DNA from 2 places in the Streptomyces sp. NPDC019443 genome. Region 1 is predicted to be linked to the other one. Evidence: riboswitches for the same ligand, from Rfam matches in the RefSeq annotation. Region 1 holds a riboswitch; the other holds the start of a gene.
What was found. A riboswitch is a leader RNA that binds a small molecule or an ion and turns the genes downstream of it on or off. The one in region 1 is predicted to bind thiamine pyrophosphate.
Positions count from the first base shown of each region.

Region 2: another riboswitch for thiamine pyrophosphate. It lies ahead of thiO (glycine oxidase ThiO); the one in region 1 lies ahead of thiC (phosphomethylpyrimidine synthase ThiC).

Region 1 covers NZ_JBIRYJ010000009.1:313,843-319,423, forward strand. Annotated here, with positions in the region: gene ACH492_RS27200 (cupin domain-containing protein) at 1-304, shown strand, start outside; gene ACH492_RS27205 (DUF5326 family protein) at 431-643, shown strand; gene ACH492_RS27210 (IclR family transcriptional regulator) at 840-1,610, shown strand; gene ACH492_RS27215 (SsgA family sporulation/cell division regulator) at 1,730-2,164, shown strand; gene ACH492_RS27220 (YibE/F family protein) at 2,178-3,521, opposite strand; TPP riboswitch at 3,593-3,751, shown strand; gene thiC (phosphomethylpyrimidine synthase ThiC) at 3,744-5,537, shown strand.
Region 2 covers NZ_JBIRYJ010000005.1:245,904-254,059, forward strand. Annotated here, with positions in the region: gene ACH492_RS18450 (deoxyribonuclease IV) at 1-148, opposite strand, end outside; gene pknB (Stk1 family PASTA domain-containing Ser/Thr kinase) at 154-2,091, opposite strand; gene ACH492_RS18460 (thiazole synthase) at 2,417-3,211, opposite strand; gene thiS (sulfur carrier protein ThiS) at 3,217-3,426, opposite strand; gene thiO (glycine oxidase ThiO) at 3,423-4,580, opposite strand; TPP riboswitch at 4,578-4,689, opposite strand; gene ACH492_RS18475 (hypothetical protein) at 4,741-5,082, shown strand; gene ACH492_RS18480 (NAD(P)/FAD-dependent oxidoreductase) at 5,168-6,349, shown strand; gene ACH492_RS18485 (Rv2175c family DNA-binding protein) at 6,411-6,776, shown strand; gene thiE (thiamine phosphate synthase) at 6,865-7,515, shown strand; gene metF (methylenetetrahydrofolate reductase [NAD(P)H]) at 7,606-8,156, shown strand, end outside.

The DNA.
Region 1 (5,581 bases):
ACTGGACGAGCTGGAGGCGGAGCGCGCCGCCAATGACGGCGCGTATCTGCAGTTCCTTCGCGAACGGAATATGTCGGTCGGGCTGTACGCACTGGACGCCGGCGAGCTGGACCCGCAGCTGCCCCACCGCCAGGACGAGGTCTACTTCGTCGTCAGCGGCCGCGCCGCCATCACGGTGGGGATGGAGACGACGCAGGTAGGACGCGGCAGCGTGGTCTACGTCCCGGCCGGAGTGGCCCACAAGTTCCATCACATCACCGAGGATCTGCGGGTGATGGTGGTCTTCTCTCCCCCTGAGAGCTGACCGGAAGCACCGCCGATCCCTAGGGGTTCGGTCAGGGGAGATCGAGGGCTCGCGGGCCCCGCACACCACCCCCTCCCGCCTAGCATCGAGGCAGGAACCCAATGAAACGAGGTAAGGACGATGGCTGTGCGGGAAGTATTCGCGGGGATGCCGTGGTGGATCAAGTGGGTCGCGGTGCCCGTCATCGCCCTTGTCGTATTCGGAGGACTGATCACGAGCGTCGTCGGCTTTGTGATCGGACTGCTCTTCAAGATCCTTGTCTTCGTCGCCTTGGTCAGTGGACTCGTCTTCGTCGTACGGAAGTTCATGTCGTCATCGAGCTCACGAAGCGACTGGTAGCCCGTGCCCGTCCGGGCGTTAGCCCGGGCGGGGGAACGCCCCGACAAACCCCCACTGCCGCACGGGAACGGCCATTACAGTGACAACCCCGCTGCCGCCCCATGGAAAATCCGCCTTTGGGAAATACGCGCGGCGGGCCGCGGGGGCGGCCCCCGCAAGCGGGCGCGCTGCCCGTCACCATGCCTGGGGGTGACCTTTGGCCACGGCTACGAACGCTCCTGCCCCTACCCTGATCGTTTCGGTGCAACGGGCGATGAGGCTGCTGGAGACCGTGAGTTCCCATCCGGACGGGGCCCCCGCGAAGCAGCTCGCGCGCGAGGCGGGTCTTCCCCTTCCCACCGCGTACCACCTGTTGCGCACCCTGACGCACGAGGACTATCTGCGCCGCGAGAAGGGCGTGTTCATCCTCGGTGACGCGGTCGAGCGGCTCGCGATCGGCGGCGCTCTGCGGAATCGTCGCACCACGCTCGTGGACTCGCTCGCGCACTGGCGGGACGCCATCGGAGTCCCGGTCTACTTCGCGGCCTACCGCGAGGGCGAGATCGAGATCGTCGCCGTCGCCGACACCCCGTATGCGCCCGCCGTCGCCGAGTGGGCCGACTTCCGTGAGACCGGACATGCCCATGCGCTCGGCCAGTGTCTGCTGAGCCAGCTCGACGAGCAGGGCCGCAGCGACCATCTGGACCGCCACCCCGTGCAGCCGGTCACCCCTTGTTCCGTAAGGGACCGGCGCGCGCTGCTGGAGCGGCTCGCGTCGAAGGAGCGGATGCAAACGGTCGTGGAGCGACAGGAGTACGCGCTCGGTACCGTCTGTGCCGCCATTCCGATCACGGCCGGATCCGGTGCCGCCGCGATGGGCATTTCGCTCCCGCTCCACCAGGAAGAACGCTTGTTTGAGGCGGTCGAACAACTACGTAACGCGATCGGAGGACTTCTGGGCTCCATAGCGTTCTCTATCAGTATCTGAAAAATCACTCCTTGTGATCTACAAGTCCTTACAGGACGATTACGTCAAGAGGCCATGGGGATCGTTCCTGGCCGTTTTCAGCTGAGTTCTTCACTGCTTCATCTGCTGCGGGGTACATGATGCGCGAGTCGGTCCAGGCCGAGGTCCTGATGAGTTTCCATGTCTCCGAGGAGCTCTCTTTCCGGATCCCGGTGGAGCTCCGGTACGAGACGGGGGATCCGTACGCGGTGCGGATGACCTTCCATCTTCCCGGCGATGCCCCTGTGACCTGGGCCTTCGGGCGCGAGTTGCTGCTGGACGGCATCAATGCGCCGAGCGGCGACGGTGATGTGCACATCGCTCCGACCGGTCTCCAGGGGCTGTCCGACGTCACCATCCGGCTCCAAGTCGGCGCCGACCGGGCGCTGTTCCGGGTGAGCGGGGCCCCGCTCGTGGCCTTCCTCGACCGCACCGACAAGCTGGTGCCACTGGGGCAGGAGCGTACGCTCGCCGACTTCGAGGACAATCTGGACGTGGCGCTCGGGCGCATTCTCGCCGAGGAGAACGCCGGCTGAGCAGTCGACGCCGCTACTTCTTGCGGCGGCGGCCCCTGCCGCCCCGAACCGGTGATCCACTCCGTGCCGGTGATTCGTCCGCCGCTGCGATTCCCGGCCGGTCGGCGGAGACCACCAGGCTCGCGAGTGCGGTGGTCACCGGTACGGCGGCGACAAGTCCGATCGACCCCACCAGGGTCCGTACGATTTCCACCGCCACCAGCTCGCTGTTGGCCACCGTCCCCACACTGCTCTGCGCGATCGAGAAGAGCAGCAGCAGCGGCAACGCGGCGCCCGCGTAGGCCAGTACGAGAGTGTTGACGACGGAAGCGATGTGGTCCCGGCCGATCCTGATCCCGGCCCGGTAGAGCGCCCGTGGGCCCATGCCCGGGTCCGCCTGACGCAGTTCCCAGACCGCCGAGGTCTGGGTCACCGTCACATCGTCGAGCACGCCGAGCGAGCCGATGATGATGCCGGCCAGCAGCAGACCGCTCATGTCGATGTTCGGATACAGACCGTGAATCAGACCGGTGTTGTCGTCGGTGTTGCCGGTCATGCTCGCCCAGCCGATGAAGAGTGAGCCGAGCAGCCCGGTCAGCAGCAGCGAGATCAGCGTGCCGAGGGCCGCGACCGAGGTGCGGGCGGTGAGGCCGTGGCACAGATAGAGCGAGACCAGCATGATGGCGCTCGCCCCGATCACCGCGACGATCAGCGGATTCGAGCCCTGCAGGATTGCGGGCAGGATGAACAGGGTCAGTACGGCGAACGAGACGGCCAGTGCGATCAGCGCCATCACGCCCTTCATTCGTCCCACCAGCACCACTGCGAGCGCGAAGATCCCGGCCAGCAGCACCATCGGCAGCTCACGGTCCACATCGGTCACGGAGTACTGCAGGTCACGGGGCGCGTCGGGGGCGTACGCCACCACCACGCCCTGCCCCTTGTCCAACTGCCGCGACGCGTCCGGCTGGACGATCTCGGTGAACGTACGGCCCTTGTCCTTGCCGCTGGTGACCTCGATCGTCGCCTTTTCACAGCTGCCTCGCTGGGCATTGACCGCCTCGCGCCCCTCGGGCGTGGAGGTGTCGCCGGTCGGCGGTACCTGCGCGGCGTTCACGTCCTTGCAGTTGACCTTCTCGACCCGCACCACCTTGCCCTGCTCGGTCTGCCGGTCGAAACCGACACCTGTGCGCTCATGCCCGGGCGCACCGCCCGGCCAGAGCACGACAAGGCCCACGACGACCGCGGTGGCGAAAGGAATCAGCACCGCGGCGATGACCTTGCGGAGATGCTGCGAAACAGGCGCGGCGGGCCCATGGCTGTGCGAGTGGCCGCGGGGTTCGGGCGTCTGCGGCGAGGGGGTCGGCGAGTAGGTCACCGACCGATCATCGCAAGAACGAGGGGGGCCCACTGTTCAGCGCGCCAGAAATGACGCTAGCGTGGTGTCACCTTTGCACACGCGGGAGCTCGGAGCACCGGGCTGAGAGGGCGCTGACCTCCGCATTCGCCGACTGGCCGAAGCCAGTACGCCGTTTACGGAAGCCGCTGCGTCGACCGCCGAACCTGTTACCGGGTAATGCCGGCGTAGGGAGTAGGTCTCATGACCGTATCGGATGCACGCACGCCTGCCTCGAATGAGAACGACGAGGGCGGCAAGTCCATCGGCTGGCACAAGGGATACGTCGAGGGCTCGCGCCCCGACCTCCGGGTGCCGGTCCGCCAGGTGCACCTGACCAACGGCAAGGACGTGACGCTGTACGACACGTCCGGCCCATACACCGACCCCACCGTCGAGACCGACGTCCGCCGCGGCCTGCCGCCGCTGCGGGAGAACTGGATCGTCGGCCGCGGCGACACCGAGGAGTACGCGGGCCGCCCGGTCCGCCCCGAGGACGACGGGATCAAGCACACCTCGCCGAGGGGCGGTCTGCGCAACCTCGACGCGGTCTTCCCGGGCCGCCCGCGCCAGCCCCGCCGGGGCCGGGCCGGACAGGCGGTGTCGCAGCTCGCGTACGCCCGCCGTGGCGAGATCACGCCGGAGATGGAGTACGTCGCGATCCGCGAGAACGTCTCGCCCGAGGTGGTGCGCGAGGAGATCGCCGCGGGCCGGGCCGTCCTGCCCGCCAACGTCAACCACCCCGAGATCGAGCCGATGATCATCGGCAAGCGGTTCCTGGTGAAGGTCAACGCCAACATCGGCAACTCCGCTGTCACCTCCTCCATCGAGGAGGAGGTCGAGAAGATGACCTGGGCGACCCGCTGGGGCGCGGACACGGTCATGGACCTCTCCACCGGCCGCAACATCCACACGACCCGCGAATGGGTGCTGCGCAACTCCCCGGTGCCGATCGGCACCGTGCCGCTCTATCAGGCGCTCGAGAAGGTCGACGGCAAGGCCGAGGACCTGACCTGGGAGGTCTACAAGGACACGGTCATCGAGCAGGCCGAGCAGGGTGTCGACTACATGACGGTCCACGCGGGCGTGCTGCTGCGGTATGTGCCGCTGACGGCCCGCCGCAAGACCGGCATCGTCTCGCGCGGCGGCTCGATCATGGCGGCCTGGTGCCTGGCGCACCACAAGGAGTCGTTCCTGTACGAGAACTTCGAGGAGCTCTGCGAGATCCTCGCCTCGTACGACGTGACGTACTCCCTCGGCGACGGTCTGCGGCCCGGCTCGATCGCGGATGCCAACGACGAGGCGCAGTTCGCGGAGTTGCGCACGCTCGGGGAACTCAACTCCATCGCCAAGCGTTTCAATGTGCAGACGATGATCGAAGGACCCGGTCACGTCCCGATGCACAAGATCAAGGAGAACATCGACCTCCAGCAGGAGATCTGCGAAGAGGCCCCCTTCTATACGCTCGGCCCGCTCACCACGGACGTGGCCCCGGCGTATGACCACATCACCTCCGGCATCGGGGCGGCAATGATTGCCTGGTGGGGAACGGCGATGCTCTGCTATGTCACGCCCAAGGAGCACCTGGGCCTGCCCAACCGTGATGACGTGAAGACCGGCGTCATCACCTACAAGATCGCGGCGCATGCGGCAGATCTCGCCAAGGGGCACCCGGGTGCGCAGGAGTGGGACGACGCGCTGTCCGACGCGCGCTTCGAGTTCCGGTGGGAGGACCAGTTCAATCTGGCCCTCGACCCGGACACGGCACGGGAGTTCCACGACGAGACGCTCCCGGCGGAGCCGGCGAAGACCGCGCACTTCTGCTCGATGTGCGGCCCGAAGTTCTGCAGCATGAAGATTAGCCAAAGCATCACAGAGCGGTTCGGCGGGACTGCGGCTGACGGCGCGTCGGCTGAGGAGGTCGCGGAGGGGATGCTCCAGAAGTCGCAGGAGTTCGCCGAGGCGGGGAACCGGGTGTATCTGCCGCTGGCGGACTGAGGCTCACGCGCAGACGGCCCGTGCATCCGTGGTTCTCAGGCCAA
Region 2 (8,156 bases), on a different contig from region 1:
GCACCGGGCTCCCGGCAGGCGTCGCCCAGCCACGCGGATTGGCCACGAAGACCTGGACGGTCTCCGCCTCCAGCTCACGGGCGTAGGCGAGACCGGTCCTGGCGAGGCCGCCGGCCACGGGGACATGGCCGCCGACGGGGTTGCGCATCTGAACTACAGCCCCTTGGTCTTGATCGTGATCGTGCTGCCCTCGGGGGCTTGACCGCCGCCCGCGACGGACTGGCTCTCGACGGTGTCGCCGAGGAAGGGGAAGTTCTTCTCGACCTTGACCTCGAAGCCCGCGGACTCCAACTCGCTGGTGGCGTCGTCGACCTTGTCCCCGACGACATCGGGGACCTCGATCATCCGCGGTCCCTTGGAGACCGTCAGCGTGATCGTGTCGCCGCGGGCCAGCTTGGCGCCCTCGGCCGCGGACTGCTTGGCGACGGAGCCCGCTTCCTCGGGGGAGTTGATCCGCTCGGGGGCGACCTTGACCTTGAACCCGGCGTCCTTGAGCGCGCTGGTGGCGTCCGCCAGGGTCTCGCCGGTCACGCCCGGTACGTCGATCGGGGAGCCCTTGCTGACGACGAGGGCGACCGCGGAATCGGGGCTGCGTCCGGTCCCGGCCTCCGGATCCGTGCTGATCACCGAGCCCTGGTCGATCTCGTCGCTGAACGCCTTGGTGACCACTCCCGGCGCCAGACCGAGCTTCTTCAGCTCGCGTTCCGCCTTGGTGAGCGGCTGGCCCTTGACGTCCGGGACCCGGACGATCTCCGGGCCGCGCGAGATGACGATGATCACCGAGCCGTTGCCGCGGATGCGCTCATTCGTCGCGGGGTCGCTGTTGATGACCGTGCCGCGTTTGACCGTCTCGCTGAAGTCGTACCGGACCTTCTTCACATCGAGCCCGGCGCTCTTCAGCTGCTGCCTGGCATCCTTCTCGGTCTTGCCGATGAGGGCCGGGACGCGGGTGAACTGCCCGGAGTTGATGTACCAGACGCCCGCACCCACGCCGAGCACCAGGAACACCGCGACCAGCGTCGCGACGACGCCGCGCCTTGGCACGGACCGGCGCCGGGACTGCTGGGGCTGGTGCGGCGGCTCGGAAGGCGGCATCGCAAGCCGGGTGGTGTGGTTGACCACCGGCTCCTCGCGGGCGAGCACCCGCGGGATCACGTCCGTGGCGTCCTCCTCGTGCGCCCGCTCGCTCCCGCCCTCCGCCGTGTCCTGGGTGTGCGCCTGCGGCGGCACCAGGTCCAGCTGCTCGTCGCCGAGCGGAGCACGGGCCTCGCGGACCTGCGCCAGCAGCGCCACCGCGTCGTACGGACGGACCTCGGGATTGCGGGCGGTGGCGCTCGCGACCAGCTCGTCGAGCTCGACGGCGAGCCCGGGGACCAGCGCGGACGGCGCCGGAATGTCCTCGTTCAGATGCTGGAAGAGCACCTGGGCGGGGGTGTCTCCGGCGTGCGGCTTGCCGCCGGTCAGCATCTCGTAGAGGACGACCCCGCAGGCGTACACATCGGCGCGGGTGTCGGCCGTGCCGTACTCGATCTGCTCGGGGGCGAGGTAGGAGACCGTGCCCAGCACCGTGCCGGTGGTGTTGGTGACCGAGCCCACGGCTCGTACGAGACCGAAGTCGGCGACCTTGACCCGGCCGTCGTCCCCTATCAGCACGTTCTCCGGCTTCATGTCCCGGTGGACGAACCCGGCCCGGTGCGCCGCGCCGAGCGCCGCCAGCACGGGCTCCAGAATGTCGAGCGCGGCCCGCGGCTGGAGCGCCCCGCGCTCGCGCAGCACGTCGCGCAGGGTGCAGCCCGCGACGTACTCCATGGCCAGATAGACGTACGCGCCCTCGGCGCCCTGGTCGAAGACCGCCACCACATTGGGGTGGGCGAGACGCGCCACGGATTTGGCCTCGCGGATGAAGCGCTCCACGAAGGAGGCGTCGGTGGCGAGGGCCGGGTGCATCACCTTGAGCGCGAGCACCCGGTCGAGTCGGGTGTCGACGGCCCGGTAGACCGTGGCCATACCGCCGACGGCGATGCGCGCGTCGACGCGGTAGCGGCCGTCGAGCACCTGCCCGACGAGGGGGTCCTTGAGGGTCGTATCCACGCTGGTGATTCTACGAGCCACCGGTGACACGGCTGACGACTCGGGGCGGGACTGGAGCCGAGCTGTAACGCTGCGCGGGCCTACGCCGGGGGCTCCGCCCCCGGGACCCCCGCGCCTCAATCTCCCCCAGACTTCGTCCGGGGGGACTCCCACGGGGCTTGAATTTTCTGCTGGTCGGCCTGAATCCTCGGGTCGACCGGCGGAAATCAAGCCCGTCCGGCGATTGAGGACAGCGCCCGAAGGGCGTCCGGGGTCTGGGGCGGAGCCCCCAGGCGGCGGAGCCGTAAATCGATGCAGCGGGTAGGGGACTGGCTCCGCGCTCCGGTCAGAACGCGGGCCGCTCCGGGTCGAGGACCGCGCGGCCCTCGTGAGGGGACGACGCCTCGGCGAAGTGCCGACGCGGAATGCGCCCCGCCCGACGCGCCAGCCGCCCCGCCTCCACCGCATGCCGCATCGCCTCCGCCATCAGCACCGGCTCCTGCGCGCGAGTGACCGCCGACGCCAGCATCACCGCCGCGCAGCCCAGCTCCATCGCCAGGGCCGCGTCGGAGGCCGTGCCCGCGCCCGCGTCCAGCACGACCGGCACGCGCGCGTGCTCGACGATCAGCTGGAAGTTGTGCGGATTACGGATGCCGAGACCGGAGCCGATCGGCGAACCCAGCGGCATGATCGCCGCGCAGCCCGCGTCCTCCAGCCTCCGGGCGACCACCGGGTCGTCATTGGTGTACGGCAGGACCGTGAAGCCGTCGTCGACCAGCGTCTCGGCCGCATCCAGCAGCTCGATCGGATCGGGCAGCAGGGTGCGCTCGTCCGCGACGACCTCGAGCTTGATCCAGTCGGTGCCGAGGGCCTCGCGTGCGAGCCGGGCGGTCAGCACGGCTTCGCCCGCCGTGAAGCAGCCCGCCGTATTGGGCAGGACGCGGATGTTCAGCTTCTCCAGGACGGACAGCACGGAGCCCTGGACGGTCGGGTCGAGGCGGCGCATCGCGACGGTGGTGAGTTCGGTGCCGCTCGCGACGAGGGAGCGTTCGAGTACGTCGAGGCTGGGTGACCCGCCCGTACCCATGATCAGGCGGGAGTTGAACGTGGTGCCGCCGATGGTGAGACGGTCGTCGGCCATGCCGGTCAGCCTCCCTGTACTGCGGTGAGGACTTCGACGCGGTCGCCGTCGTCGAGGAGGGTGCCGGACCACTGGCTGCGTGGGACGACCGCTTCGTTGACCGCGGCCGCGACCCCGGAAGGGGCGGCGGTGAGGGCCGCCACCAGGGTGTCCAGGGTGGTGCCGGTGGCGAGCTCACGGGACTCGCCGTTGACGGAGACGTTCAGGACATTCATGCGGGCTGCTCCTGGGGCACGGGGGAGAAGCGGCGAGGAGTGAAGGGGAGGGCCTCGTCCGGCAGCTCGCCGGTGACCAGCACGGCGGCCATCACATCGCCGGTCACGGGCGTGAGGAGCACGCCGTTGCGGTGATGGCCGGTGGCCACGTGCAGGCCGGGCAGGGCGGTCGGGCCCAGCAGCGGGGCGTTGTCCGGGGAGCCGGGGCGCAGACCCGCGCGGGTCTCGGTGAGCGGCAGCTCCGTGATGCCGGGCACCAGCTCGTGCGCGTCGCGCAGCAGCTCGTACACCCCGCCGGCGGTGACCGTGGTGTCCCAGCCCAGTTCCTCGCTGGTCGCGCCGACGACCAGCTCGCCGTTCGCGCGCGGCACCAGATAGACGTGGCTGCCGCGTACCACGGCCCGTACGGTCCGGGAGAGGAAGGGTGCGTACGCAGGCGGCACGGTGAGCCGCAGAACCTGGCCCTTCACCGGCCGTACCGGAGGCAGCACATCCGCCGGCACACCGTCGAGACTGCCGCTCAGTGAGCCGCCCGCGAGGACGACCTGGTCCGCGGTGAGCTCGCCGGCGTCCCTCAGCACTGCTCCGGCCGCCCGGTCTCGAACCACCGAAAGACGCTCCGCCCAGCCGCGGTGGAAGACCACCCCTGCCCGCTCGCAGGCCGTCACCAGCGCCGCGGCCAGCCGCCGCGGATCGACCTGGTGATCGCCGTCGACTCGCAGGCCCCCGCGTACGCCCGGCGCGAGCATCGGCTCCAGACGGCGGCATTCACGCCCGGCCAGCCACTCCGACTCCAGGCCGGACCGGCGCTGCAGGGCGTGCAGTTCACGCAGGTGCGCGCGGTCGTCGGCGTCGAGCGCGACGGCCAGCGTGCCGCATGCGCGGTAGCCGACATGCTGCCCGCTCGCCTCCTCGAGCTCGGCGACGAACGCCGGATAGCGCCGGGCGGACTCCACGTTGAGGCCGAGCAGCGTCTGCTCGCCGTAGTGCAGCTCGGTGACGGCGGCGAGCATGCCCGCCGCGACCTGTGCCGCCCCGCCGCCCGGCTCCGGATCGACGACGGCGACGCGCAGTCCGCGCTGCGCCGCACGCCAGGCCGTGACCAGGCCGATGATTCCGCCCCCGACGACGAGGACATCTGATGTACGAGACATGGGCGTCCAGCCCCTCCCTTCGCCGGCATGACCCGGATCAGGTTCGTACGGTCGGAGGCCGTCCAGCCTCCCTCTCAGCCCGGTGCGCCGGGCTCCCGCGAGTGCCTTACGGTGGCCACCCTAACCCCAGCCCTCAACTCGCAGTAAGGGAGCAGCAGCTGTGGCACGGTCGCTCGACGGACTCGTACTCTCGCCGGTCGCCGACCAGGCTCCGGGCCAGGTGGGGACCCGCACCCGGTTCACGTACCACGAGCGGGACGGCCGGATCTGGGCCGAGTACGAGGGCGGCGACGTGGTCCGCGGCCACCTCGTGGGGACGCGGGAGGGCGACCGGCTGGACTTCCGGTACGTCCAGCTGAAGACGGACGGCCGGACGGCCTCCGGGCACTGCGTCTCGACGGTGGTCGAGCTCGAGGACGGGCGAGTGCGCCTGGAGGAGACGTGGGAGTGGGAGTCTCAGGAGGGCAGCGGGACGAGCGTTGTCGAGCAGCCGGTTACCTGACGGGCTGTCAGATGCGTAAGGTTGTCGGGTGAGCGAGCAGCAGACAGCACAGGGCGTGCGGCGCGTGGTCGTCGTCGGCGCGGGGATGGCCGGCGTGCAGACCGCCGTGGCCCTGCGCGAACAGGGGTTCCCGGGCCCGGTCACAGTGATCGGCGCCGAGCCCCACCAGCCGTACGACAGGCCCCCGCTCTCCAAGGCGATCCTGCTCGGCAAGGCGGAGGGGTCGGCCTTCGAGCTCGACTTCGAGGCGCTGGACATCGGACTGCGGCTGGGCTGCGAGGTGACCGGCGTACGCCCGCAGGCGCACGAGCTGGACACCGAGGCAGGGCCCGTCCCGTACGACGTCCTCGTCATCGCCAGCGGCGCGGAGCCGATCACGCTGCCCGGCGCCGAAGGCGTCCCGGGCGTCCATCTGCTGCGCACCCTCGACGACGCCGCCCGGCTGCGCCCCGTCCTCGTGCGGCAGCACGACATCGTGGTCGTCGGCGCGGGCTGGATCGGCGCGGAGTTCGCGACAGCCGCCCGCGAGACGGGCTGCTCGGTCACCGTCGTCGAGGCCGCCGACCGCCCCCTCGCGTACGCCCTGCCCGCCGAGGTCGCCGCCCCGATGGCCGACTGGTACGCGGAGTACGGCGTCGAACTTCTCACCCACGCGCGCGTGGCCGACGTCGAGCCCGGCACGGTGATCCTCGCGGACGGCCGGCAGCTCCCGGCCGGGGCGGTGGTCGTCGGCATCGGCGCACGCCCCGCCACCGGCTGGCTCGCCGACTCGGGCATCGCGCTGGGCCCGGACGGAGCAATCACCGCCGACGAGCATCTGCGCACCTCGCTGCCCGATGTGTACGCCGTCGGGGACTGCGCCTCCTTCCCGTCCGGCCGCTACGGCGAGCGGCTGCTCGTGCACCACTGGGACAACGCCCTGCACGGGCCGCGCACGGTCGCCGCCAATGTCGTCGCGGGCGCACTGGGGCAGCCGCTGGAGGTCTACGACCCGGTGCCGTACTTCTGGTCCGAGCAGTTCGGGCGCTTTGTGCAGTACGCGGGCCATCACCCGGCCGCCGACACGAGGGTGTGGCGGGGCAATCCGGCGGACGCCACGTGGTCGGTGCTGTGGCTGCGTGAGGGCGCGCTGGTCGCGCTCCTCGCCGTCGGCAGGGCCCGCGATCTGGCGCAGGGGCGCAAGCTCATCCTGGCCGGCGCGCGGCTGGATCCGGATCTCGCCGCCGACCCCTCCGTCCCTCTGAAGGCGGCGGCTGTCCAGGGCTGAATGCGGGCTGCTGTCCGGGGTCCGGCTACCGACTGTCAGTCTGGGATGGCACGCTTGTCCTGTGACCGAGATTGACGCAAAGATCGATGCTCTCGTCCCCGCCTGGCTCCACCTTCCCGACATCGCGGAAATGCTCGATGTCGAGGTGACACGCGTACGGCAGCTGGTCAAGGAGGGCCAGCTGATCGCCGTGCGCCGTGGTGAGAACCGCGCGCTTCAGGTGCCTGCCGCCTTCATCGACGGCAACAAGGTGGTCAAGGGTCTCGCCGGGACCCTGACGCTCCTGAAGGACGACGGCTTCACCGACGAAGAGATGCTTGAGTGGCTCTTCACCCCCGACCCGACCCTGCCGGGCACGCCCGCGCAGGCGCTCAGCGAGAATCGCGGCACGGAGGTGAAGCGCCGGGCCCAGGCGCTCGCCGTCTGATGTCCTGAAGACAACACCACGCGGTGTGCGGGCAGGGGGGCCAGTGGCTCCTGCCCGCACACCGCCGACCCACCCGGGGGGAACACCCATGTCCACGGCTCGTGCGCTGCTGTCCGACGCCCGGCTCTATCTGTGCACGGACGCCCGCAAGCAGCAGGGCGACCTCGCCGGGTTCCTCGACGCCGTGCTCTCCTCGGGGATCGACATCGTGCAGCTGCGCGACAAGGGCATGGAGGCCGCCGAGGAGCTGGAGCACCTTCAGGTCTTCGCCGACGCCTGCCGCAGGCACGGCAAGCTGCTCGCCGTGAACGACCGCGCGGATGTGGGCCATGCCATCGGCTCCGACGTGCTGCACCTGGGGCAGGGCGATCTGCCGGTCCCGGCCGCGCGCGCGATCCTCGGAGACGAGGTGCTGATAGGCCGCTCCACGCACGCCGAGTCCGAGGTCGACGCGGCCGTCGCCGAGGAGGGCGTGGACTACTTCTGCACCGGCCCCTGCTGGCCCACCCCGACCAAGCCCGGGCGGTACGCCCCCGGACTCGGCCTCGTGCGGTATGCCGCGGGGCTTGAGACCGGCCGGCCGTGGTTCGCGATCGGCGGGATCGACGCGGGCAACCTCGACGAGGTGCTGGACGCGGGCGCGCGCAGGATCGTCGTCGTGCGGGCGATCACCGAGGCCGACGACCCGGCAGCGGCGACGGCCTCCCTCGCCAAGCGGGTGCGGGAGCGTATTGGATAACTGTCCGAAGGGTGGACAGTAACCCGGCAAATTCGGACATATTTCCTCTGTTCGGTTGGGTGACCGGCGCGCCCTGGATAACCTGCGGGTATGGCCCTCGGTACAGCTTCGACCAGGACGGATCGCGCACGGACCGTGCGCGAGCTTCTTGCAACCGGCAAAACTTCCTACTCCTTCGAGTTCTGGGCGCCCAAGACCGAGAAGGGCGAGCGGAATCTCTGGAATGCGCTCCGCAGGGTCGAGGCGGTCGCCCCCAACTTCGTCTCCGTGACCTATGGAGCCGGCGGCTCGACGCGCGCCGGCACGGTCAAGGCCACCCAGCAGATCGCCGCCGACACCACTTTGACGCCTGTCGCGCACCTCACCGCGGTGGACCACTCCATCGCCGAACTGCGCAACATGATCGGCCAGTACGCCGACGCCGGGATCCGCAATATCCTCGCCGTCCGGGGCGACCCGCCCGGCGACCCGATGGGAGAGTGGGTCAAGCACCCCGAGGGCGTGCGGTACGCCGCCGAGCTGGTCCGGCTGATCAAGGAGTCCGGTGACTTCTGCGTCGGCGTAGCGGCCTTCCCCGAGATGCATCCGCGCTCGGAGGACTGGGACACCGACATCCGGCACTTCGTCGACAAGTGCCGGGC